Regions from separate parts of the Arthrobacter sp. CAN_C5 genome, predicted to be linked through region 1. Evidence: predicted binding sites of a transcription regulator. Region 1 holds the regulator's gene; the other holds the start of a gene.
What was found. The regulator LexA, encoded in region 1, represses DNA repair genes until DNA is damaged. The targets are predictions, from matches to a motif close to TCGAACANNTGTTCGA.
Positions count from the first base shown of each region.

Region 2: a site for LexA is predicted at 4,568-4,583, ahead of ruvA (Holliday junction branch migration protein RuvA). Genes of this name have one in related genera too.

Region 1 covers NZ_JAGGMZ010000001.1:2,752,979-2,765,039, reverse strand. The annotation lists gene H4V95_RS12965 (ATP-dependent DNA helicase) at 1-1,633, shown strand, start outside; gene lexA (transcriptional repressor LexA) at 1,630-2,286, opposite strand; gene H4V95_RS12955 (LysM peptidoglycan-binding domain-containing protein) at 2,739-3,098, shown strand; gene H4V95_RS12950 (histidinol-phosphate transaminase) at 3,341-4,450, shown strand; gene hisB (imidazoleglycerol-phosphate dehydratase HisB) at 4,562-5,179, shown strand; gene hisH (imidazole glycerol phosphate synthase subunit HisH) at 5,176-5,814, shown strand; gene H4V95_RS12935 (hypothetical protein) at 5,835-5,975, shown strand; gene priA (bifunctional 1-(5-phosphoribosyl)-5-((5-phosphoribosylamino)methylideneamino)imidazole-4-carboxamide isomerase/phosphoribosylanthranilate isomerase PriA) at 6,018-6,776, shown strand; gene H4V95_RS12925 (SseB family protein) at 6,773-7,609, shown strand; gene H4V95_RS12920 (MFS transporter) at 7,645-8,952, shown strand; gene H4V95_RS12915 (DUF1844 domain-containing protein) at 8,956-9,417, opposite strand; gene infC (translation initiation factor IF-3) at 9,761-10,765, shown strand; gene rpmI (50S ribosomal protein L35) at 10,877-11,071, shown strand; gene rplT (50S ribosomal protein L20) at 11,171-11,599, shown strand; gene H4V95_RS12895 (RNA methyltransferase) at 11,682-12,061, shown strand, end outside.
Region 2 covers NZ_JAGGMZ010000001.1:2,408,805-2,420,865, forward strand. The annotation lists gene secF (protein translocase subunit SecF) at 1-297, opposite strand, end outside; gene secD (protein translocase subunit SecD) at 298-2,034, opposite strand; gene yajC (preprotein translocase subunit YajC) at 2,121-2,672, opposite strand; gene ruvB (Holliday junction branch migration DNA helicase RuvB) at 2,779-3,918, opposite strand; gene ruvA (Holliday junction branch migration protein RuvA) at 3,918-4,544, opposite strand; gene ruvC (crossover junction endodeoxyribonuclease RuvC) at 4,649-5,221, opposite strand; gene H4V95_RS11380 (YebC/PmpR family DNA-binding transcriptional regulator) at 5,271-6,029, opposite strand; gene pdxT (pyridoxal 5'-phosphate synthase glutaminase subunit PdxT) at 6,013-6,729, opposite strand; gene H4V95_RS11390 (Mur ligase family protein) at 6,799-8,070, shown strand; gene H4V95_RS11395 (type 1 glutamine amidotransferase) at 8,070-8,792, shown strand; gene H4V95_RS11400 (CapA family protein) at 8,827-9,843, opposite strand; gene H4V95_RS18790 (hypothetical protein) at 9,833-10,129, shown strand; gene H4V95_RS11405 (M3 family metallopeptidase) at 10,224-12,061, shown strand, end outside.

The DNA.
Region 1 (12,061 bases):
TGAGGAAGGGGCCCCCGACGCGCTCTTCAGCCTCGGTGAGGACACCGCTGCACCCCACCCGGCGGCAGGCCCGGCCACACCGCTGGGCCGCGAGGTGGTCCGGCTCCGGGAATGGGCGGAGGACACTGAGACGGGTGACCGCGACGAACTTACCCCTGGCGTCAGCGAGCAGGCCTGGCGTCAGGTGTCGGTGAGCAGCATGGAGTGTCTGGGAGCCCAGAAATGCCCTGTTGCAGCTGAATGTTTCAGCGAGCGGGCCCGGGCGAAGGCGGGGGACGCCGACATCGTCATTACCAACCACGCCATGCTGGCCATCAGCGCGTTCGAAGGGCTGGCCGTCCTGCCCGAGTACGACGTGGTGGTCATTGATGAGGCACACGAACTGCATGACAGGGTCACGGGCGCGGTCTCCGGGCAGCTTTCGACCGGCATGATCTCCGCCGCTGCCTCAGCGGCGCGCCGACACCTGTCAGTGAGCGCTGAACCCCTGGATTCAGCGAACCGCTTCTTCGAGTCGACGGTCGAGGGCATCCCTTCCGGCCTGATGGCTGCAGGCCTCACCGAGGACCAGGAATCCGCCATCACGCAGGTCCGTGAGGCCTGCCGCGCGGTGCTCTCGGATGCGAAGGGGGATGGCCCAACCCCGGCGGACGGTGGCCGGCAGATGGCCAAGTCCCATGTCATGGCGGTCTTTGAACTGTGTGAACGACTGCTCACCGCGACCCCCGCTGGGGAAGTGCTGTGGGCGTCACGGCCCAGCACCTTCTCTCCGGGTACCGGGTATTCGCAGCCTGACGACACTGCGCCCGCCACGATCAACATTGCGCCGCTCTCCGTCGCAGGGAAATTGCGGGAGGGGCTCTTCGCCGACCACACGGTGGTGCTGACGTCGGCGACCCTCGCCATCGGTTCCGAGTTCGGACCGGTCGCCGGTTCGCTGGGGCTTGCCGGGGCGTCTGCGCCCTCCTGGACCGGGGTCGACGTCGGCAGTCCGTTCGACTACCCGAAGCAGGGCGTGCTCTACGTGGCGAAGGATCTGCCCAAGCCTGAGCGTGGCACCTCGCCGGCCCAACTCGATGAGCTGGAGGTGCTTCTCAAGGCCTCCCGGGGTGGGGCACTCGGGTTGTTCTCGTCCCGCCGCGCCGCGGAAGAAGCGGCAGAGGCGCTGCGACCCCGGGTCGACTTCGACATCCTGTGCCAGGGCGACTCCTCGATGTCCGCCCTGGTCAAGCAGTTTTCCGATGAGCCGGACACCTGCCTGTTCGGCACCATGTCGTTGTGGCAGGGAGTGGACGTGCCCGGCAGGTCCTGCCGACTCGTGACCATCGACCGGATTCCGTTCCCCCGGCCCGACGACCCCCTGATGACAGCCCGGACGAGGGCGGTGGCCAAGGCTGGCGGCAACGGCTTCATGAGCGTTTCCGCGACGCATGCGGCTGTCCGGCTCGCCCAGGGCGCCGGACGGCTGATCCGCGCGACCGAAGACAAGGGGGTGGTGGCGATCCTGGACTCCAGGCTGGCCAACGCACGGTACGGCTCGTTCCTACGTGCCGCACTTCCCCCGTTCTGGTCCACCACCGATCGCGCGACGGCGCTAGGGGTCCTGGAGCGTCTGGCTGGCGAGCCCCGCTAGAGGGCGCGCATCACCGAGACGACCTTGCCCATAATGGTGGCCTGATCGCCGAGGATCGGCTCGTACTGGGTGTTCTGCGGCAGGAGCCAGGTGTGGCCGTCACGCTGGCGGAACGTTTTCACCGTCGCCTCGTCGTCCAGCAGTGCTGCCACGATGTCACCGTTCTGGGCTTCCTGCTGCCGACGGACCACCACCCAGTCGCCGTCGCAGATCGCCGCGTCGATCATTGAGTCCCCATAAACGCGAAGCATGAACAGGTCGCCGTGGCCCACCAGCTGCCGCGGCAGCGGCATGACGTCCTCGACCACTTGGTCCGCGAGGACGGGCCCACCAGCAGCAATCCGGCCGACCATGGGAACCATTGCAGCGTCAATGGCACCGCCGATCTCGGTTGGAGCTCCCGCAGCGGTCCCAGCGGCGGCGCCCTTCTGGTCGTGATCAAGGGTGAGGGGCAGCAGGATCTCCATCGCGCGGGGCCGCTTCGGATCCCGCCTTAGGTACCCCATCCTTTCCAGCTGCGAGAGCTGGTGGGTGACGCTTGACAGGCTCGCCAGCCCCACCGTGTCTCCGATCTCGCGCATGGACGGGGGATAGCCGTTGGTGCCGATCGCCCGCTGGATGGTCTCCAGGATTTTCTTCTGCCGGACGGTCATTCCCTTGGGCACCTGCCGACCCCGGGGGCGGCCACGGGCGGGGAGGGCCGTGGGAGCCAGGTCGGAGGTCTGTTCATCCAGTGGTCCGTCGGACTCTTTCACGGTCGCTGTCCCTTCGATAAGAATCCAGGTGACCCGGCGGATCCTGATGTTTTCAGGGGCCGAGCTTATTTTGTCAGTGGCGGATGATGTGCTGATTTCTGCTGGAACCAAACCATCATCCTTGCCCTAACGGTATGGGAGTTAGGACACGTTTTCAAACATTTGTTCGATCGTGTCTCGACAAAGTTCGTCAATGAGTGCTAAAAATAAACAAGCAGTAATTCGAAGATAAGTTCGAACAAAACGGGTTCACCCGGTTTTACAGTCGAACAGGATCCCCGGCCCGTTGGCCGGGCCCGGCCGCAGCGCCGGGATCGAATGGACTGATTCGAGTACAGAGAGGTGTATCCATGTCTGTCATCACCACACACCAAGATTCCCCCGCCCGTGACACCAGCCGCGCAAAACTGCGGCTCACCCGCCGCGGCAGGCTCCTGTTGGTCGGCCTGCCGATCGTGCTGCTGGCATCAGCCGCCCTCATGTTGTCCGGCTTCTTCAACTCCCCGGCGAAGGCCTCCAGCGAACACGGTGAATTCACCCAGACCGTCAGCGTGAGCGTAGCCTCCGGCGAAACCATCTGGCACCTGGCCACCGAGTTTGCTCCCGAGCGGGACCCACGCGACGTCGTGGCCGAGATCGTCGAACTGAACAGCCTCAGCACCTCGGTACTGCAGGCTGGGCAGCAGCTGGATATCCCGTCCGGACGGTGACCCGCAGCACCCTCGCAGAAGCACCCTCGCAGCGCAATTCACTGCCGGCCCGTCAGGTCACTGCCGGCCCGTCAATATAGCCAACCCGGTCCGCCAGCTTTCGGCCGCCGACGCGGTGCGCCAACGGTTGTGCGCTTACCTGCCAACATGGACTTGCCTGTCAGCGTGGCCTTGCAGGTGGTAGCGCGGACTTGCAGGTGGCCCGATTCTGTACTGGCGGGCTCCGCGCTTAACCTTGAGAGGTGAGCGAACAGTTTGAGCGGTTGAGCCGATTGCCCCTACGCGACGATCTCCGGGGGAAGCACCCTTACGGTGCCCCCCAGCTGGACGTCCCGATCCTCCTGAATGTCAACGAGAACACCTACGGGGTCCCGGACGAGGTGCGGGAGGCAATCATCGCTGCGATCAGCCATGAGGTCGGCGGCCTGAACCGGTACCCGGACCGGGAGTTCACCGAGCTCCGCACCAACCTGGCCCGGTACCTGGGCCACGGGCTGACTCCGGACAACCTCTGGGCGGCGAACGGGTCCAATGAGGTGCTGCAGCACCTTCTGCAGGCTTTCGGGGGGCCGGGTCGGTCCGCGATTGGCTTCCCGCCGACCTACTCCATGTATCCGCTCCTTGCCAGCAGCACCGGCACCCGGTACATCGCCGGGGAAGGAAACGGGCAGTTTGATCTCAGTGCCGGCGATGCTGCCCGCCAGGTACAGCAGTCCGGGGCAAACATCGTTTTCCTTTGCTCGCCCAACAATCCCACCGGTTCCGCCCTTGGGCTGGACGTCGTGGAAGCCGTTTATGAGGCCAGCGAGGACGCCCAGGCGATCGTGATCGTCGATGAAGCCTACGCAGAGTTTGCCCACACCGGCACGGTCAGCGCCCTGACCCTACTGGAGGGCCGCGAGCGCCTCGTGGTGTCCCGCACCATGAGCAAGGCCTTTGCCATGGCCGGAACCCGTCTCGGTTATCTGGCGTCCGCACCCGAGGTTACTGATGCGCTGCGGCTGGTCCGCCTGCCATATCACCTCTCGGCAGTGACGCAGGCGACCGCCAACGCCGCCCTGACCCACTCCGGGAAGCTGCTTGCCAATGTGGAAAACATCAAGGCGCAGCGGGACCGGATCGTCGAGAGCCTGCGGGGTCTGGGACTGTCACCGGTCCCGTCGGACGCCAACTTCGTCCTCTTCGGAGGTCTTGAGGATCCACAACGTATCTGGCAGGGCCTGCTCGACGCGGGCGTCCTGATCCGTGACGTTGGCATCCCCGGCCATCTGAGGGTCACGGCCGGTACCGAGACCGAAACCACAGTGTTCCTTGACACTCTGGGATCGTTGCTGGGCAGGACCGTCTCCTAGACTGGTAGGAGACCGTGCCCAGCGGCATCGCGCGTTGGCGACACGAACCACCGCATCACCCAGCACCCATCCGCTATGCACCAAGCGAAACGAACCAACCGAAGGACAGTCATGAGCGTGGAAACCACCGTCGGACGCACTGCGAGCCGGGAGCGGGCCACCAGCGAATCATCGGTCTTCGTCCAGGTGGATCTGGACGGCACAGGCCGAGCGGAGATCAGCACCTCGGTGCCGTTCTACGACCACATGCTGACAGCCCTGGCGAAGCACTCCCTGATCGACCTGACGGTCCGTGCCACTGGCGATACCCACATTGACGTCCACCACACCGTCGAGGACGTAGCCATCACCCTCGGCGAAGTGCTCCGGGAGGCCCTGGGCAGCAAGGCCGGGATCCGCCGGTTCGGCGAAGCGACGGTTCCCCTTGATGAGGCGCTGGCCAACGCGGTCGTCGACATCTCAGGCAGGCCCTATCTGGTGCACACCGGCGAACCCGCAGGCCAGGAGTACCACCTGATCGGTGGACACTTCACCGGCTCGCTGACCCGCCACGTCTTCGAGGCCATCACCCTGCACGCCCAGATCTGCTTGCACATGACCGTCCTTGGCGGGAGGGACCCGCACCACATCGTTGAGGCCCAGTTCAAGGCATTTGCCCGCGCCCTCAGGGCTGCGGTGGAGCCTGACCCACGGGTGGAGGGCATTCCGTCTACCAAGGGGGCGCTATGAGTGCCCCACGTGTCACCGTCCTGGACTACGGTTCCGGGAACATCCGATCGGCGGTCCGTGCCCTTGAGCACGTCGGGGCCGACGTCACGCTCAGCGCCAAGCCCGACGACGTGCTCAACGCCGACGGACTGGTCGTGCCCGGCGTCGGGGCCTTCGCGACGGTGATGAAGGGGCTCAAGGACGTCGATGCCCTCCGGATGATCGGTCGACGGGTCGCCGGCGGTCGCCCGGTCCTGGGGATCTGCGTCGGACTGCAGATCCTCTTCGACGAGGGCGTCGAACACGGTGTCCGCTCCGCAGGCATGGGTGAATGGCCTGGAACCGTCGAGCGGCTCCAGGCCGACGTCGTCCCCCACATGGGCTGGAATACCGTCAAGGCACCTGTCGGGTCCCGCCTCTTTGAGGGGATCGACAACGAACGGTTCTATTTCGTGCACTCCTATGGGGTGCAGCAGTGGAAGTTTGACGTCACCCAGCCGGCCATGAAGCCGCCGCTGGTGACCTGGGCAGACCATGGTGGACCGTTCATTGCGGCCGTCGAAAACGGTCCGCTGAGCGCCACCCAGTTCCACCCCGAAAAGTCGGGTGACGCTGGGGCGGCCCTGCTGTCGAACTGGACAGCAGGGCTCCGTTAGCCATGTGGAGCATAGTGCTGATGGGACTTGCTGGCCTGCTGATCGGTGGGGCCATCTCCTTCCGGGCGCAGGAATTGCCCAAGTTCCTGATCATCAGCTTCTGGGTGCTTGCCGGAATGGCCCTGCTCGGCGCCTACCTGCTGACCCTCACCGACATCTGATCCTGAAGACATCCGACAGCTACGAAAGAGTCCCAACACCTGATGAGCCCCTTTACCGAATCACCCATTCTTGAACTGCTGCCAGCTGTTGACGTCGTCGATGGTCAGGCAGTCCGCCTGGTCCAGGGCGAGGCGGGCAGTGAAACTGGCTACGGCGACGCCCTCGAAGCAGCCCTCGCCTGGCAGCACGATGGTGCCGAGTGGGTCCACCTGGTGGACCTGGATGCCGCGTTTGGCCGGGGATCCAACCGGGACCTGCTGGGCCGCGTGGTCGACCAGCTCGACATCAAAGTCGAGCTCTCCGGCGGCATTCGCGACGACGCCAGCCTTGACGCGGCACTTGAGCTCGGTGCGCACCGGGTGAACCTTGGCACTGCGGCGCTTGAAGATCCCGAATGGACCGCTTCCGCCATCGCCCGCTACGGCGACAAGATTGCCGTCGGCCTGGACGTGCGCGGCACCACCCTCGCAGCCCGCGGCTGGACCCAGGAGGGCGGGGATCTATGGGAAGTTCTGCAGCGCCTCGAAGACGCCGGCTGCTCCCGGTATGTCGTCACCGATGTGACCAAGGACGGCACGCTCCGCGGACCGAACCTCGAACTCCTTCAGCAGGTACTGGAACGCACCTCGCGGCCGGTCGTGGCGTCCGGTGGCATCTCCAGCCTGGAAGACCTCGCGGCGCTGCGCCAGCTGGTCCCGCAGGGGCTGGAAGGGGCGATTGTCGGGAAGGCGCTGTATGCGGGGGCTTTCACCCTGCCCCAGGCGCTAGACATCGCCGGCCACCCGGCGCCGCGCGTGTGAGCGAACGGCACCTCCCGGCGCACATTGCCGCCGCCCTTGCCGGCAATACCGCCGACTCGGCCGGGCAGGCCTGGGAAGGCCGTGACCTGAGTGGCGACGGCAACCCGCTGCACAACTTCGACGACGACGACGGCGCCGCCCCACCCGCCTACACCGCGGCAGTCAACCGGCTGTTGACCGGAGACGGTGATGAGGCGGCGGTGCTCGCTGCGCTGGCCGGAGTCCGTGTCTTCGTGCCAGTGGTCGCCCAACTGGTGGCTGGGGGAGACCCCGCACATGGTGGGGACAAGGAAGCCGACATGGCCCTGGTGACCCTGAAGGCACCTGATGGCCGAAGTGCCCTGCCGGTGTTCAGCTCCACCGCAGCGCTCACCGCATGGCACCCGGAGGCCAGGCCGGTGGCGGTCTATGCCCCCCGCGCGGCACTCTCGGCGGTGGCTGACAACTCGGAACTGCTGGTCATTGATCCCGGAGCGCATTTCACCTTCGTGGTCCGCCGGCCGGCCCTCTGGGCACTGGCCCAACAGATTCCCTGGGAGCCCGCCTACAGGGATCCGCGGATTGCCGAACTGGTGGCCCTGGCTACCGGCGAGGAACCGGCCATCCTGCGGGCGGCCGTGGGCCCTGGCAGCGGGGTTCGGGCCCGGGCGGCAGACGGTACACTGGCATCCGGCGGCGGCCCGGGGCCAGAGGTGCGACTCCAGATCACCCTTCGTGACGGACTGGCCGAAGACGCCGTCCGCACAGTGGTCCAGCGGCTTCAGGACAACCTGCGCGGCAATACAGAATTTGTGGAACGGGTCGACTCACTTGAGGTGGTGCTGACCCGCTGAGAACGTGCGGGCGGACCCGCAGAAGAGGGAACACAGTGAACTTTGCCCTCTACCGGGAGCTCCTTCGCATCGTCCCGGTGCGGCGCCTGCTCATCGTGGGGATGATCGCCCGGTTCCCGCATTCAGCGGCGGGCGTCCTGCTGACCCTGCACGTGGTGCAGACCCTCGATCGCGGCTACGCCGAGGCTGGCGCCGTCGCCGCCTTGCTGACGATTGGGATCGCCGTTGGTGCGCCCTGGCGGGGCCGCCGGGTCGACAGTGCGGGGCTCCGAAAGGCCCTGATCCCCTCGGTCATCGCCGAGGCGGTGATCTGGTCGGTTGCTCCCCAACTGTCTTACGAATGGCTGCTCCTCGCCGCACTGGTTGGCGGCCTGTTCACCCTGCCCGCGTTCTCGGTGGTCAGGCAGTCCCTCGGCGTCATGGTCACCGGCGAGAAGCGGCGTACCGCGTTCACCCTCGACGCCATCGGCACCGAAATGATCTTCATGGTGGGCCCGGCGCTGGGCGTGATCCTGGCAACCCAGGTCTCCACGGTGCTGGGACTTACCCTCGTGGGACTGGCCACCGCCGGGGCCGGCCTGTTCCTGATGTGGTTCAACCCGCCGACCCGTACCGAGCAGCTTGGCGCCTCCGCGGCCGCGCCTACCGAGGCCGAAGACGAGGCTGCCGCCGTCGGGGCGCTGGTCGCTGCGGCCCCGGCCCATGTCACTGAGGCGTCGGCTGAACTTCATCCGGGTAGACGTACCGCCGCCGGGCCAGCGGCTTTGAAGGACCGGATGGCCGGGAGCTTCGGCTGGCTCTCAGTTGCCGTTGCGGTGGTCCTGGTGGTCGCCGCCGGAGCAGGACTGGTGTTGGCCGGGACCGAGGTCGGGATTGTGGCAGCGCTCGAGGAAACCGGGCGAGAGGGCGAACTCGGGCTGGTCTTCGCCGCCTGGTGCGCAGCATCGGTGGTCGGTGGGCTGGTCTACGGAGCGCTGCGCCGGCCAGTGTCACCCCTGGTGCTGTTGCTGCTCATGGGGCTGTTCACCATTCCGATGGGGTTCGCAGAAAACACCCTGGCACTGTGTCTCCTGTCGATCCTGCCCGGTTTCCTGTGCGCACCGGTGCTATCCGCCGCATCGGAACGGGTGGCAGACCTGGTGGTCGAGGAACGCCGTGGGGAGGCGATGGGCTGGTACGGCTCGGCGCTCACCTCAGGTGTGGCGCTCGGGGCGCCGCTGGCGGGTATCACCATTGACACGGTGGGACCCTCCGCCGCGTTCACCACCGTGGGGTCAGTCGCGGTCACCATCTGTGTCCTCGGCCTCGGCGCCCAGCAGGTACGACGCCGACGTGCGGCGTGAGAGCTAGTTGACGGCCCCGGTGAACTTCTCCCCGGGTCCCTTCCCGGGGGCGTCCTGGATGACCGAAGCCTCACGGAACGCCAGCTGGAGCGACCGCAGGCCGTCGCGCAGCGGGCCGGCGTGCTGGCCGCCAATCTCTGGTGCGGCCGCGGTGACAAACCCGGCGAGGGCGGTGATGATTTTCCGGGCCTCGTCCAGATCCTTGAGCTCCTCCGCGTCGTCGCCTTCGGCCAGGCCGCACTTCACCGCGGCGGCACTCATCAGGTGCAGGGCGCTGGTCATGATCAATTCGACGGCGCTTACCTCGGCAATGTCGCGCCGGACCTGGCGGCCGTCGTCGTCCGTTGGCTGCCCGGCAGCGCTCGGCTGCGTTGGTTCGCTGGCTGCGCTGGCGGAATCGCCGTTGTCGGCGGGGGACTGGAAGACATTGCGGGCGCTGTCTGGATTACTGGCGGGGGTGCTCATGCTGGTAAGCTTGTCACAGACCGACTGGAGGTCGCTATTTCCTGCGCCCGCACGGGGCATGAAAAAGATCACTTCCAGTTTGCAAGCGGAGTCCTCTCCCACCCGCGATTGCCAGGTGTTTCGTTTCGAAGCATGGTGGCAGCCGGGTAATAGGTCGGTGCGTACGGCGCGGGATTGCTTTCCTGTCAGTACGGCCCCACTGTAGTGGGCTCACCGATCATCGAGGCCTCTGATTGCACTGCAATCGGGGGCCTTCTTCTGTTGCGGTGGGTAACACTTCATAAGATTTCAGGAGCAACACATTAGCGAGCCAAGAATCAATGATCGTATCCGCGTCCCTGAGGTGCGGTTGGTAGGACCTGCGGGCGAACAGGTAGGCATCGTCCGTATTGAGGATGCTCTCCGTCTTGCCTCCGAGTCAGACCTTGATCTTGTTGAGGTTGCACCGCAGGCCAAGCCTCCGGTTGCCAAGCTGATGGATTTTGGCAAGTACAAGTACGAAGCCGCCGTCAAGGCTCGTGAGGCGCGCAAGAACCAGACGAATACCGTTCTCAAGGAGATCCGGTTCCGCCTGAAGATTGACACCCACGACTACGAGACCAAGCGCGGACATGCAATGCGTTTCCTGGGTGCCGGTGACAAGGTCAAGGCCATGATCCAGTTCCGTGGACGTGAGCAGCAGCGCCCCGAGATGGGTATCCGCCTGCTGCAGAAGTTCGCGGAAGACGTTGCCGAGGTGGGCATCGTGGAGTCGACTCCGCGAATCGACGGCCGCAACATGGTGATGGTCATCGGTCCGGTCAAGAACAAGGCCGAAGCGAAGGCTGAGGCTCGACGCGCCACCCAGCGTGCCGACGCCAAGGCAGCGAACGAGGCTGTGAAGGCTGGTACGGAGAAGGTTGACACCACTCCGGACAAGGCGCCAATGACGCAGAGCCTCGCCGACCTGCTTCCTGACGGCTATTCGACGACGGCCTCGCAGGAGGCTGCAGAAGAAGCAGCAGCGCAGAAAGTGATCGACGCCGAGGTTGCAGCGAAGGAAGCCGCAGCCCAGGAGATCGTCGATCGCGAGAAGGCGGTCCAGGACAAGGCGGACAAGGAAGCTGCAGCAGCCGAGGCCGCGAAGGCGGCGAAGGCTGCTGAGAAGGCTGCCGCCGACGCACCCAAAGCCCCGGCCAAGCCCAAGACAGCAGAGAAGCCAGCGCCGGCCGCCAAGCCTGCCGCGGCGCCGAAGCCGATGGCAACCCCGAAGCCAATGGCGATGCCCAAGCCAGCAACACCAAAGCCTGCCAGCAAGGCTGCTCCCCGGAGCACGCCGAGCCGGCCTAAGCCAGGAACCTCCGACTAGGGATCCAGATCCCCGGAGCCACCCGGCGCCCTAATAAACCCGCAGGCACCCCCGCGGGTGCCGTACGAACCGCCCGCAGTCGCGGGCGGAAACCAAAGGAGATCGGTTCTCATGCCGAAGATGAAGACCCACAGCGGTGTCAAAAAGCGTTTCAAGCTGACCGGAAGCGGCAAGCTCAAGCGCCAGCAGGCCAACCGCCGTCACTACCTGGAGCACAAGCCCTCCACCCTGACCCGCCGTCTCGGCAGCGACAAGATCGTCTCGAAGGCCGACACCAAGGTCATCAAAAAGATGCTGGGCATCTAACTCACCAACCAACTTAACCGGGACAGGCCCAGTGCACTGCTGTTTGCAGGACAGGGCAACACCAAGATGTTCCGGTAGATCTACTGAAGGAGTACGCACGTGGCACGTGTGAAGCGGGCGGTAAACGCCCATAAAAAGCGTCGGGTTATTCTCGAGCGGGCGAAGGGTTACCGGGGGCAGCGTTCACGCCTATACCGTAAGGCCAAAGAGCAGCTCCTGCACTCGTTTGTCTACAGCTACGGCGACCGCCGCAAGCGCAAGGGCGATTTCCGTCGCCTCTGGATCCAGCGCATCAACGCTGCGTCCCGCGCCAACGGCCTGACCTACAACCGTCTGATCCAGGGCCTGAAGGCCGCTGAGATCCAGGTTGACCGCCGGATGCTGGCCGAGCTTGCAGTTTCCGACGCCAATGCGTTCGCCGCACTGGTGCAGATTGCCAAGGATTCGCTGCCTGCCGACACTTCGGCACCCGCTGGCGCCGAGGCCTCATCGGCCAAGGCACCAAAGAAGGCACCCGCCAAGGCATAGCCTGACGGCTTGGGCATAACGCCCCCCAGCTGCCGGGTTGACCGGATTACTGGGAAAACTGAATAACTGAGAACATCAGTACATGACTAACACCGGACGCCCCGCGGCACCGCCCATGACCAACCCCCGAGCTGATCGGGTGAAGGAAGTGGCACGACTCGCGGGGCGTCCGGCCCGCTTAAGGCAGGGCAGGTTTCTCGCTGAAGGGCCGCAGTCCGTCCGCGAGGCGCTGAGCCTGCATTCGGCTCGGCATGCCGCGGGTGAGCCTTCGGTGGTCGAGGAACTGTTCATCACCGAGGAGTGCCTTGAACGGCACGCTGAACTGGGCCTCTTTGAGGGCCAACCCGCGCCCCGGCTGGTCACCGAGGAGGTCCTCGCCGCCATGTCCTCGACCGTGACCCCCCAGGGTGTCATCGCCGTCTGCGCCTTTGTCGACGTGTCCCTGGAAACGGTGCTCGCGAC
Region 2 (12,061 bases), 340 kb from region 1:
CCGCATGGTCTGCGGTGCAATATTGGTGACACTGGGGACTGCGCCCGGCACCACACTGGTAACCGCCTGCTCACCGAGCGTGATCTCGGTGTTCTCGACGCTTGAGACGGTGAACTCGGACCCACCACGGAAGTCGATCCCCAGATTGAACCCGCCCTTGACGATCGGAATGATGATCGAGACCAGGACGGCCACGGCCGCAATGGTGAACCACAGTTTGCGCTTCCCTACGAAGGGGTAGGAGCGTTTGCCCGAATAGAGGTCGTTGCCGAACCTGGCGAAACTATTGCCCCGCATTTACTTTTCCTCCTGATCGGTGCCATTGCTGCGCGCGGCATGGGCTTTTTGTTCAGCCAGCCGTCGTTCGGCAATGGTGGTGCGGCGGGCGATTTCGCCTGATACTGCTTTGTTCCTGGTGCGCGGCGCGGCGGACTCCGGGGTTGCGGAGGGCATCCGGATTCGCCCGGCGCCCCGGTACAGAGGCATGACGCCCAACTTCTTCGGGTCGACGCCGGAGAACCGGTGTCCCTCGCCGAAGAACTTGGTCCTCGCCAGCAGGCGCATGACTGGATGGGTGAAGAGGAAGACCACGATGAGGTCGGCGATAGCCGTCAGCCCGAGGGTGAAAGCGAACCCGCGCACGTTTCCTACGGCCACGAAGTACAGCACCACGGCGGCGAGCAGGCTGACCGCCTTTGACGCCAGGACCGTGCTCTTGGCCCGACGCCAACCATTCTCGACGGCCGAGACCAGCCCACGGCCGTCCCGGAGCTCATCACGGATTCGCTCGAAGTAGACGATGAAGGAGTCGGCGGTCTGCCCGATGGCCACGATCAGGCCAGCCACACCTGCAAGGGAGAGCCGGTAGTTCTCGGTCCAGCCGAGGATGCAGATGGCCAGGTAGGTGAGCAACCCGGCGACGACGAGGGAGGTGATGGTGACCAGGCCCAGCATCCGGTACTGCAGCATCGAATAGCCTGCCACCAGGATGAGCCCAATCACACCGGCGATGAGGCCCAGCCGCAGCTGGTCAGCACCAAGGGTCGCTGAGATCTGCTGCTCGCTCTGGATCTCGAAGCTGATCGGCAGCGCGCCGTACTTGAGCTGCTCGGCCAGCGCCGCAGCGGATTCCTCGGTGAAGCTGCCGCTGATCGACGGACGGCCGTCGGGAATGACCGCGTTGGTGGTGGGTGCCGAAATGATTGCACCGTCAAGAACAATGGCGAACTGGTTCCGTGGGTCACCCTGCCCGAAGGCGAACAGCCGCTCGGTCACCTCGCGGAAGGTGTCGCTTCCCTCGGCGTTGAACTGGATGTTGACGGCCCAGGTGTTCAGCGATTGACCCTGGGCACCGCGCTGCATGCCGAAGTCCGCTGAGTCGATGTCGGTTCCCGGCACCTCGACGGGACCGAGGATGTACTTGCCCATGTTGCCCGGCTCGCACGCAACCATTGGCTGGTCCGCTGGTGCGGCCTCTTCGGCTGGCTCCAGCGCCTCGGGAGAGGTGCAGTCCAGGGCCTCAAACTCGGAGAAGATCTCGGCGGTGATCCAGTTCGGGTCACTCGCATCGGTAGGCTCGGCGGTAGGTGTCGGCAAGTCCTCTTCAGGGGTGGGTTCTTCGGCGGCGGGGGCCTGACCCGGCCCGCCAAAGAGTACCGGACGGAATTCCATCTGCGCCGACGCCTGAATCAGCTCGCGGGTCTGGGCGTCCGGAATGCCGGGGAGGGAGACAATCACGTTGCGGCCGGACTGGGTGTTGATTTCGGCTTCGGCCACGCCACTGCCGTCCACACGCTGCCGGATGATTTCCACCGCCTGGTCCAGCTGCTCCTCGGTGATGGAATCGCTGCCACCCTGGACCTGCGGCGCCAGGATCATCTGGGTGCCACCCTCCAGGTCGAGAGCCAGCTTGGGGCTCCAGCTCGCGGTGCCCCAGATGGACCCGCTGCCCAGGAGAACTGCGAGTAGTGCAAACATAACGCCGAGCCAAACGAGAGTCCGTTTCGCTGCCGTGCCTGGGCCGGTACGAGGCATGTGGAATTTCCTTTTATCGAAAGAGCGCGCTGGGTCCTGCTGGTGGGGGTGGGGCTGTCACCGGATCCCGGCCGCCCCACCCGGCGCTAGTTGTCCTTGTTGTCCCGCGTGTTGTCCCGCGTGTTGTCATAGTCCAGACGGAGATCGTCGTCCGCGCGGGCGTCAAGGCGCTCCGTACCGGATTCGGCGGGGAGTGTCCCGTCCTGGCCCGGCTGGTCCTGGCCATCAACGGTGGCGGTCCGGGTATCGGTGACGGGGCTGTCGGCGGTGGAGCTGGTCAGCGACGAGGCGTCGTCGGGAACGGCGGGGGTCTCTTCGTCGTCCTCGGCGGGCTCAGGCTGGACCACTTTGGTGAGGGTCTGCATGTGCACGGTGGCGGTGGCGCCGGGGCCGAGCTCGAGCACTGCCTTGTTGTTCTCCTCATCGAGGGAGAGCACTGTGCCGAACAGGCCGAAGTTCGTCATCACTTCGGTGCCGGGAACCATCTGGGTGCGCTGTTCCTTGATGGTCTTCTGGGTCTTCCGCTGCCTCCGGAACATCATGAAGATCAATGCTCCGAGCGCCAGCGGCAAAAGCAGGCTGAAAATATCAAAGCCTTGCTCTGGGGCGGCAGTCTGGGCTAATAGGGTTGAGAACACAGAGTAATTCCGTTTCTATATCTTGGGATCCGCACGCACCTGACGTGCCGCACGTCATATCAGTGTAAAGGGAAACGAGATTGTCCGCGTCCCTGCGGCACGCCTGTCAGTCGGTATTGACCCATTCCGTTACCTCACCGTTGTCATCAACCAGGGTGTCACCGGAAAGGGCATCGTCGGTGAGGACGGCGAAGAGATCGTCGGGCATCGCGGCAGCAACGGTGGCTGGCATGACCAGGCCCAGGTGATCCCAGGCGGCCCGGGTGGCGATCCGGCCGCGGGGCGTACGCCCCAGCATCCCTTCCCGGACGAGGTAGGGTTCGGCGACTGTCTCGACGGTCTCGGGTTCCTCGCCGACGGCGATTGCCAAAGTGGACAGCCCCACCGGGCCGCCGTTGAATTTGGTGATCAAGGCGGTCAGTACAGCCCGGTCCAGGCGGTCAAGACCCTTCGCATCCACCTCATACATGTCCAGGGCTGCCCCGGCGCAGCGCGCATCGATCAGGTCCACCCCGTGGACGAGCGCCCAGTCACGGACCCGGCGCAGCAGCCGGTTGGCGATTCGGGGGGTGCCGCGGGATCGGCCGGCGATCTCGGAGAACGCCGCCGAATTAACCTTCATATCCATGAGCATCGCCGACCGGCGGAGCACCAGCTCAAGTTCCCCGGTCGAGTAGAACTCCAGGTGCCCGGTGAAACCGAACCGGTCCCGCAGCGGGCCGGGGAGCAGCCCGGCGCGGGTGGTGGCGCCCACCAGGGTGAAGGGTGGCAGGTCCAGCGGGATGGCGGTCGCCCCGGGTCCCTTGCCGACAATGATGTCGACCCGGAAGTCCTCCATCGCCATGTAGAGCATTTCCTCGGCCGGCCGGGACATCCGGTGGATCTCGTCAAGGAAGAGGACCTCACCGTCGGTGAGTGAGGACAGGATCGCGGCAAGATCACCGGCGTGCTGGATCGCCGGCCCGGAGCTGATGCGCAGTGGTGCGTTCATTTCGGCGGCGATGATCATGGCGAGGGTGGTCTTGCCCAGGCCAGGGGGGCCCGACAGCAACACGTGGTCGGCCGTCCGGCCGCGAAGCCGGGACGCCTCCAACACGAGGGAAAGCTGGCGGCGGACCCGCTGCTGGCCCACAAAGTCGTCGAGGTTCTTGGGGCGGAGGGCAGCCTCGACCGCCCGGTCCTCGGGGTCCCCGGCGGGTGAGACTACAGGGGTCTCCTCCCCCGCCGCTGCGTCGTCGCGCGCCATCAGCTCACCCGGCTCCGGGCGGAGGCTCGCGCGCCGTCCTGGCCGAGGCGGCGCAGCGTGAGCTTCAGGATGGCTCCCACGTCACCGGTGGCGGCGATCTCGGGGGCCTCAGCGGTCGCGGCGTCGATGGCTGCACCCGCGTCCTTCTCGGACCAGCCCAGTCCCATCATCGCCGTCAGCACCTGACCCTGCCAGGCGTTCTTCGGGGTTCCACCGGTGGTGCCCAGGGGAACGAGTTTGTCGGCCAGTTCGAGGACAATCCGTCGGGCGCCCTTCGGTCCGATTCCCGGGACCTTGCTGAACGCCTTGTCGTCCCCGGAGGAGGCAGCCACCCGGATCGCTTCGGGGGTGTGTACGGCCAGGACGGCCAGGGCCAGCCTGGGGCCGATGCCGCTGACGCTGAGCAGGGTCTCGAACACCTCGCGCTGGTCGGCTTCCTCGAACCCGAACAGTGTCATGGAGTCCTCACGGACAATCATCGCGGTGAAGACCTGCGCCTCCTGCCCGGCGCGCAGGGTGGCAAGGGTTTGCGGGGTGGCAAGGATCTGCATGCCGAACCCGTTGACGTCCAGCACTGCCGAGTTGAGGCCAACGTGGGCAACCGTGCCGCGGAGGGAACTGATCATGCGAGCTACTCCAAAATTTCTATCCGAACATATCTACGAACAGCGTACCGGCATCCGGGGACGTTCCTCGGTGCGCCACACCGTCAGCGGTGGTGAACGGCGGCCTAGCGCCGCCGTCGGGCCTTGGCTTCGGCTTCAGCCCAGATCCGCTGGGCTGCCGTCGCGGTGCCACCGCTGGCGGAGGCCCGGTTCGTGGCAACACCCTGCCGCCAGGCGTGGGTGATGGCCAGGGCCAGGGCATCGGCGGCGTCGGCCGGCTTGGGGGCGGTTTCCAGCCGAAGGATTTTCGTCACCATCTTGGTGACCGCCACCTTGTCGGATTGGCCGTTGCCGGTGACAGCGGCCTTCACCTCGGTGGGTGTGTGGAGGGCCACCGGTATTCCACGCCGTGCGGCAGCGACGATCACCACACCGGAGGCCTGGGCTGTGCCCATCACCGTGCTCACGTTGAGTTGGCTGAACACCCGTTCGACGGCGAGCACGTCAGGTGAATGGGTATCGAGCCACTTATCGACCGCGTCGGAAATGACGAGCAGCCGCTGGTCGAGGTCCTGACCGGCCGGTGTGCCAACCACCCCCACCGCTACGAGCGATGACCGCCGGTTGGGCTCGATGTCGACCACGGCCAGACCACAGCGGGTGAGGCCCGGATCCACCCCCATCACACGCAGGGTCACGTGACGGCCCGGCGGTGAGGGGTCTGGAGTGCAACGGTAGCCACCGGCCTCAGTCGTCGCCGTCCAGCTCGGCCAGTACCTCATCGGAGAGGTCGGCGTTTGAATATACGTTCTGGACGTCGTCCAGGTCCTCGAGCGCGTCGACCAGGCGGATGAACTTGCGGGCGCCGTCGGCGTCGAGCTCCACCTGCATGGACGGCACAAACTCGGCCTCGTCGGTGTCGTAGTCGATACCGGCCTCCTCCAGGCCTGCGACGACCGCCCGGAGATCCTGCGGTTCGGAGATGACCTCGAAACGCCCGGCGGTTTCCTTCACTTCCTCGGCGCCGGCGTCGAGCACGGCGAGCAGAAGGTCATCCTCGGTGAGCTCGTTGCCCGGGAGCGTGACCACTCCCTTCCGGGTGAAGAGGTAGGACACCGAGCCTGGATCGGCCATCGAGCCACCATTGCGGGTGACACCCAACCGGACCTCCGAAGCGGCGCGGTTCTTGTTGTCGGTGAGGCACTCGATCAGCAGGGCCGAACCCTGCGGTCCGCGGGCCTCATACATGATGGTCTGGTATTCGACGGCGTCGCCCAGCAGTCCGGCGCCGCGCTTCACGGCGCGGTTGATGTTGTCGATCGGCACGGACGTCTTCTTGGCCTTCTGCACAGCGAGTTCCAGGCCGGGGTTGCCAGCCATGTCGGCGCCGCCTGCACGCGCCGCCACCTCGATATTTTTGATCAGCTTGGCAAAGGATTTGGCGCGCTTCGCATCAATCGCGGCCTTCTTGTGTTTGGTGGTTGCCCATTTAGAGTGCCCCGACATGATCTACCGTTCTCCTTACGATCATCTGCATAAACAATTCGTGTATCCGCCGCTCCCCGGTTACCTCGGGATGAAAGCTGGTGGCGAGCAGGTTCCCCGACCGCACCGCAACAATCCTAGCGACCCGGTCCACATCCGGGTGCGGCGCGTCACTAGCGGGGGCCTTCGCCGGTACCTGCGCGAGTACCTCGACCGATTCCCCCACCCGCTCCACCCAGGGAGCCCTGATGAACACGGCACGCACCGGGGGTACCTCCCCCGACGACGACGGCGCAAGCCCGGCGAACTCGAGATCTGTTTCGAATGAGTCCCGCTGGCGACCGAAGGCGTTCCGGCGGACCACGATATCCAGCCCACCGAGGGTCTGCTGTGGGTTCCCTGAAAGGTCGGTGGCCGGGTCGGCGATGGCGTCGGCGAGCATGATCATTCCGGCGCAGGATCCGTAGACCGGGAGCCCCGACATGATGAGTTCCCGCAGCGGATCGGCCAGGTCAAAGGCCCGGGTGAGTTTGTCGATCGCCGTGGATTCGCCGCCCGGGATGATGAGGCCGTCAATCCCGGCCAGCTCGCTGGGCCGGCGGATGGCGCTGGCCCGTCCCCCGAGGGACTCAATGGTGCGGATATGTTCCCGCACGTCGCCCTGGACAGCCAGCACGCCAACATGCACGCCGGATGGGGCGGGTACGGGGTAAGTGGTCATTGATCCATTCTAGGTTGGGCGGGCCAGCCCGCGATCAACCGGAGCCCGGACTGCGATAAGTTAGGTTCCATGTTTCCCTTCAGTGTGCTGGTCGGTAAGGCCGTGCGCCGCATCTCGCGGTTGCGTGGCGGAGGCTCGGCGCTGCCGGGCCTGGTCGTCGAAAAAATCGATCCGGGGTTCATGGGCCGCGCCTTGACCGGCCTGCCGCACGGAGTGGTGGTCATCAGCGGAACCAACGGGAAAACCACCACCACCAAGATGGTCGTGGAACTCCTCCAGGGTCAGGGCCTGACCGTGTTCACCAACCGCACCGGCAGCAACTTCACCCGCGGGGTGGCCGCCGCGCTGCTCGGCGAGGTGAACTGGCGAGGCAGGCTCAAGGCCGACGTCGCGGTCCTCGAACTCGATGAGGCGCACGCGGTCCACTTCGTGAAACTGGTCCCGCCCACCCACTGCCTGCTGCTCAATGTGCTGCGGGATCAGCTGGACCGCTTCGGCGAAATTGACCAGACCACGCGTCTGCTCGAACAGATCGCCGCGAAGACCACCGGTACCGTGGTGCTCAACCGCGAGGACCCCCGCGTCGCCGGGATCGCGTCGACCGTCCACGACGCCGAGGTCACCTACTTCGGGCTCGACGCGTCGTTGCGCAGCACCTTTCCCAACGACGACGAGCTGCGCGGGGACATCGGCGTCGCTCCCCCGTCGAGCCTCCCCGCCGATGTGATCCTCGAACACGTCGACGGGAACACTGCAATGTTCCTGACCGATGGCGAATCGACGAGTGTGGACCTGCGGCTCCGCGGTGTCTACAACATCTTCAACGCTGCCGCGGCGCTGGCAACCGCGCGCACCGTCCTCGGCGGGGCCATCAACCGTGCCGCCCTCTTCGCTTCCCTCGCCACCGTCGAGCCCGCTTTCGGCCGCGGTGAATCCCTCGTGGTGGACGGCAAGCCACTGGAACTGGTGCTGGTGAAGAACCCCAGCGGGTTCCGGCTCGGGCTGAAGTCGTTCGACGCGACCGGATACGCCACCATGATTGCCATCAACGACAATTACGCCGACGGCCGGGACATGTCCTGGCTCTGGGACGTCGACTTCGATTCCCTCGGACAGGCCGGGGTGGAAATGGTCAGCGGTGTCCGGGCCTACGATATGGCGCTGCGGCTCAAGTACGACGACGTCGACGTCCGCGCCGTCGAACCCGATACGACCGCGGCGTTGAAGGCGTTTATCAGCGCCACCCACGACCAGCCCAAGCGGATTTTCTGCACCTACACGGCCATGCTCGCGGTCCGCCGGGACCTCTCCAAGATCACAACAGTCGAGGTGGTTTCCTGATGTCCAAAGGCACCCTGAACATCCTGCAGCTCTACCCCCGCGAAATGAACATTTATGGCGACTGGGGCAACGTCCTGGTGCTGAAACAGCGGCTGGTCTGGCACGGGTACACGGCGAACATCCTTGAGCACAGCGCCGGGGACACCTTTCCCGAAGACGTTGATCTGATCATCGGGGGCGGCGGACAGGACAGCGGCCAACTGGTCATCCAGCAGGACCTGCAGGCCATTGCCCCGAAGCTGCGCGAACTCGCCGAGGATGGTCTGCCGATGCTGGTCATCTGCGGGCTCTACCAACTGTTCGGCAATTTCTTCAAGACCCACGATGGGACGGTCATCCCGGGCATCGGGATCCTCGATCTGGAGACCCACGGCACCAACGAGCGCCTGATCGGCAACGTGGTCGCTGACAGCGAGGAGTTCGGGGAAATCCACGGCTACGAGAACCACAGCGGCCAGACCCGGCTGGGTCCCGGAGTCCGGCCGCTGGGCACGGTCACCAAGGGTGCCGGCAACAACTCGCAGGACGGCCACGAGGGCGCCCGCCACCTGAATGTCGTCGCGAGCTACCTGCACGGGTCGTTGCTGCCGAAGAACCCGGCCATTGCCGACTTCCTGCTCAGGAAAGCGACTGAGCGAAAGTTCGGCTCATTCGACGCAGCCGACCTCGACGACAGCCTCGCCGAGCTGGCGCGCCGTCACGCCGGGGCCCGTCCCCGCTAGGGAAACCGCCCGGCTCGCGGGCTGGGCTGCCCGGTCACTGGTCGTCGGTGAGATCCCACAGGTGGGCGCCGTCGTCGACCGCTCCGAACGTATCGACCACCGCCGCGATCCGCGCACTGACCTCCGCCTCGCGTTCGGGCGAGGTGCACGCACCGTCGGGCTGGTCCGGTGCCAGCGCGCACCAGCGGTAGGGGTCGGCGACGATGATGGACGGTACCCAGGCCAGGTCGCTGACCGTCCAGTCGCCGCCGTCGTCCTGGGCGAACTGGGCCCTCACCATCAGCCCCTCGTTGTTCACCGCGTGGACCGGTGACAGTTCACTGACGCCATTTCCCAGGCCGTAGACAATCCAGGTGTCGTTGTATTTCTCGATCGGCAGCACCGAGTGGGTGTGATGGCCGTAAATGAAGTCCACCTCCCCACTGTCGGCGAGGGCGTGGGCCACCTCCACCTGCTGTGCGTTGGGCATCGTCGCGTATTCGTCGCCGACGTGGATCACGGCGATGACGACGTCTGCGCCTTCGTCCCTGGCCTGCCGGGCCTTGGCGGTCATGGCGGCTGCGTCGATCAGGTCCACCTGCCACGGCTGCTCGGGAATCAGCCCGTTGAGCCCGTAGGTCGCCTGGATGACCGCCACCCGGGCTGCGGGGGTCTGAAGGATCATGACTTCCCCGGAGGATGCCTCATCGGCGTAGGAGCCGGTATGTTCCAGGCCCAGGCCATCCAGGACACCGAGGGTGCGGTTCAGCCCCTCAGTGCCGGCGTCGATGGTGTGGTTGCTGGCGGTGGTGCAGGCGTCGTAGCCGACGTCACGGGCGGCGTCGAGGATCTGCGGGGGAACGTTGAACTGGGGGTAGCCGCTGAACGGCCCTTCCGGCAACGCCACCGGGGTTTCCATGTGGCAGATTCCCAGATCGGCCTGGTCGAGATACCCGCGCTGCCCGGCGAGCAGTGGTTCAAAATCTAGATCCCCCGTGCCGGCTGTCGCGGCGTCGGCGGCGGCCTGCTCCCACAGTCCCGGGTGGATCAGCAGGTCACCGGTGGCAGCCACGCTGAAACACCTGTCCGCATCACATGGTGGACCTTCGCCCGGCGTGGGTTCGGGTGCGGTGGGCTCGGGTGCCGCCGTCGTGGATGCGGTGGCGGATGATGGGGTCGGCTGGGATGAGGCGGACGACTGGGGTCCCCCGGTCGCCGTCGTCGGCCCCTGCCCGTCCGGGGTGGGGTTCTGCCCCGCCGCCGAGCAGCTGCTGAGCAGCCCGATAGCCAGCGCCGCTCCTGCCAAACTGGTCAAAGTAGCCCGCACGGCTGACCCCCTCGTCGATGTCCCCCCATGATAAGCCCCGCCAAGCGATCAGGGCCCCGCCGCGCGCCGAAGCGGATCCGCCGGTTGCTGGAGTGCCCGCCCAGCATGTGTAAGGGTTAGTTGTTATGAGCAACCCTTTCCTTGCACCCAGTACCCTGCCGTATCAGCTCCCACCCTTCGGGCTGGTCCAGGATGACCACTACCTGCCGGCTTTCGAGGCGGGGTTCGCCGAGCATCTCGCGGAAATCGAGTCGATCGTGTCCTCGCCGGAGCCGGCGTCCTTCGAGAACACCATTGTTGCCCTCGAGAAGGCCGGTGCCACCCTACGGCGGGTGGCACTGGTCTTCCACAACAGCTCCTCCGCGCATTCCACCCCCGCCATCCAGGCCCTGGAAACCGAGATCGCTCCCCGCTACGCGGCGCACGAGGACAACATTTCCCTCAACCGTGGCCTCTTCGACAGGGTCCGGGCGGTGCCGACCGCCGGGCTGGACGCCGAGGCCGTCCGCCTGGTCGAGGAGTACATCAGGCGGTTCATCCGCGCCGGCGCCCAGCTCGACGACGACGCCCAGGGCAAGCTGCGGGCCCTGAACACCGAGCTGTCCCAGTTGAGCACCGACTTCCAGCAGCGGCTGCTCAGGGACACCAACAACTCCGCGCTCCTCGTGGACACGGCTGACGAGCTCGCCGGTCTCTCGGCGGATGACATCGGATCGGCAGCAGCCGCAGCCGAAACCGCAGGCCACCCCGGGAAGTTCCTGCTCACCCTGATCCTGCCGACGGCGCAGCCGGCGATGGAGACCCTGACCCATCGGGCCACCCGCCAGCGGTTGCATGAGGCGTCGGTCAACCGCGGATTTGCCGACCATGAGAACCGGACCCTGGGCATCGCCGCCCGGATGGCCGAACTGCGGGCAGACCGGGCCGCACTGCTGGGTTTCGACAGCCACGCTGCGGCTGCCACCGACGACCAGACCGCCCCTTCACTGGATGCCATCCACCGGATGCTGGGGCAGTTGGCTCCGGCAGCGGTGCGCAACGCGCGGGCCGAGGTGGTGGACCTTGAAGCCGCCGCCGGGCACCCGATCGAGGCGTGGGACTGGGCGTACTACTCGGAGAAGGTGCGCGCCGACAAGTTCGACGTCGACCTCGCTGCCCTGCGTCCCTACTTCGAGCTGGAACGGGTGCTGCAGGACGGCATCTTCTTCGCCGCGAACAAGCTCTACGGCCTCACCTTTTCCGAACGGTCCGATCTCGAGGGCTACCATCCCGAGGTGCGGGTCTGGGAGGTCAGGGACGCCGACGGCGGAGACCTGGGCCTGTTCCTCGGCGACTACTACACCCGGGACACCAAGAATGGTGGCGCCTGGATGAACTCCTTCGTCGAGCAGTCGACGCTGAACGGCACCCACGCCGTCGTCGTCAATAACCTGAACATCCCCAAGCCGCCCGCGGGCGAGCCCACCCTCCTGACGTTCGACCAGGTGGTGACCACGTTCCACGAGTTTGGGCACGCCCTCCATGGCCTGTTCTCGTCGGTCACCTACCCGACCTTCTCCGGGACTTCCGTGCCCCGGGACTTCGTCGAGTACCCGTCACAGGTGAACGAGATGTGGATCCTGTGGCCCGAGGTGGTGGCCAACTATGCCAAGCACTACCAGACGGGTGAGCCGTTGCCGGCGGAGACCGTCGACAAGCTGCTCGCTGCGCAGGCCTGGGGCGAAGGTTTCGCAACCACCGAGTACCTGGGGGCAGCCCTGCTGGACCTGGCCTGGCATGCGATCCCGGCGGGGACCACTGTCGCGGACCCGGTGGAGTTCGAACGGGAGGCACTCACCCAGGCTGGCCTCGACTTCTCCCCCGTTCCGCCGCGGTACCGGACCGGCTATTTCAAGCACATCTTCGCGGGAGGCTACTCGGCCGCCTATTACGCGTACATCTGGAGCGAAGTGCTCGACGCCGA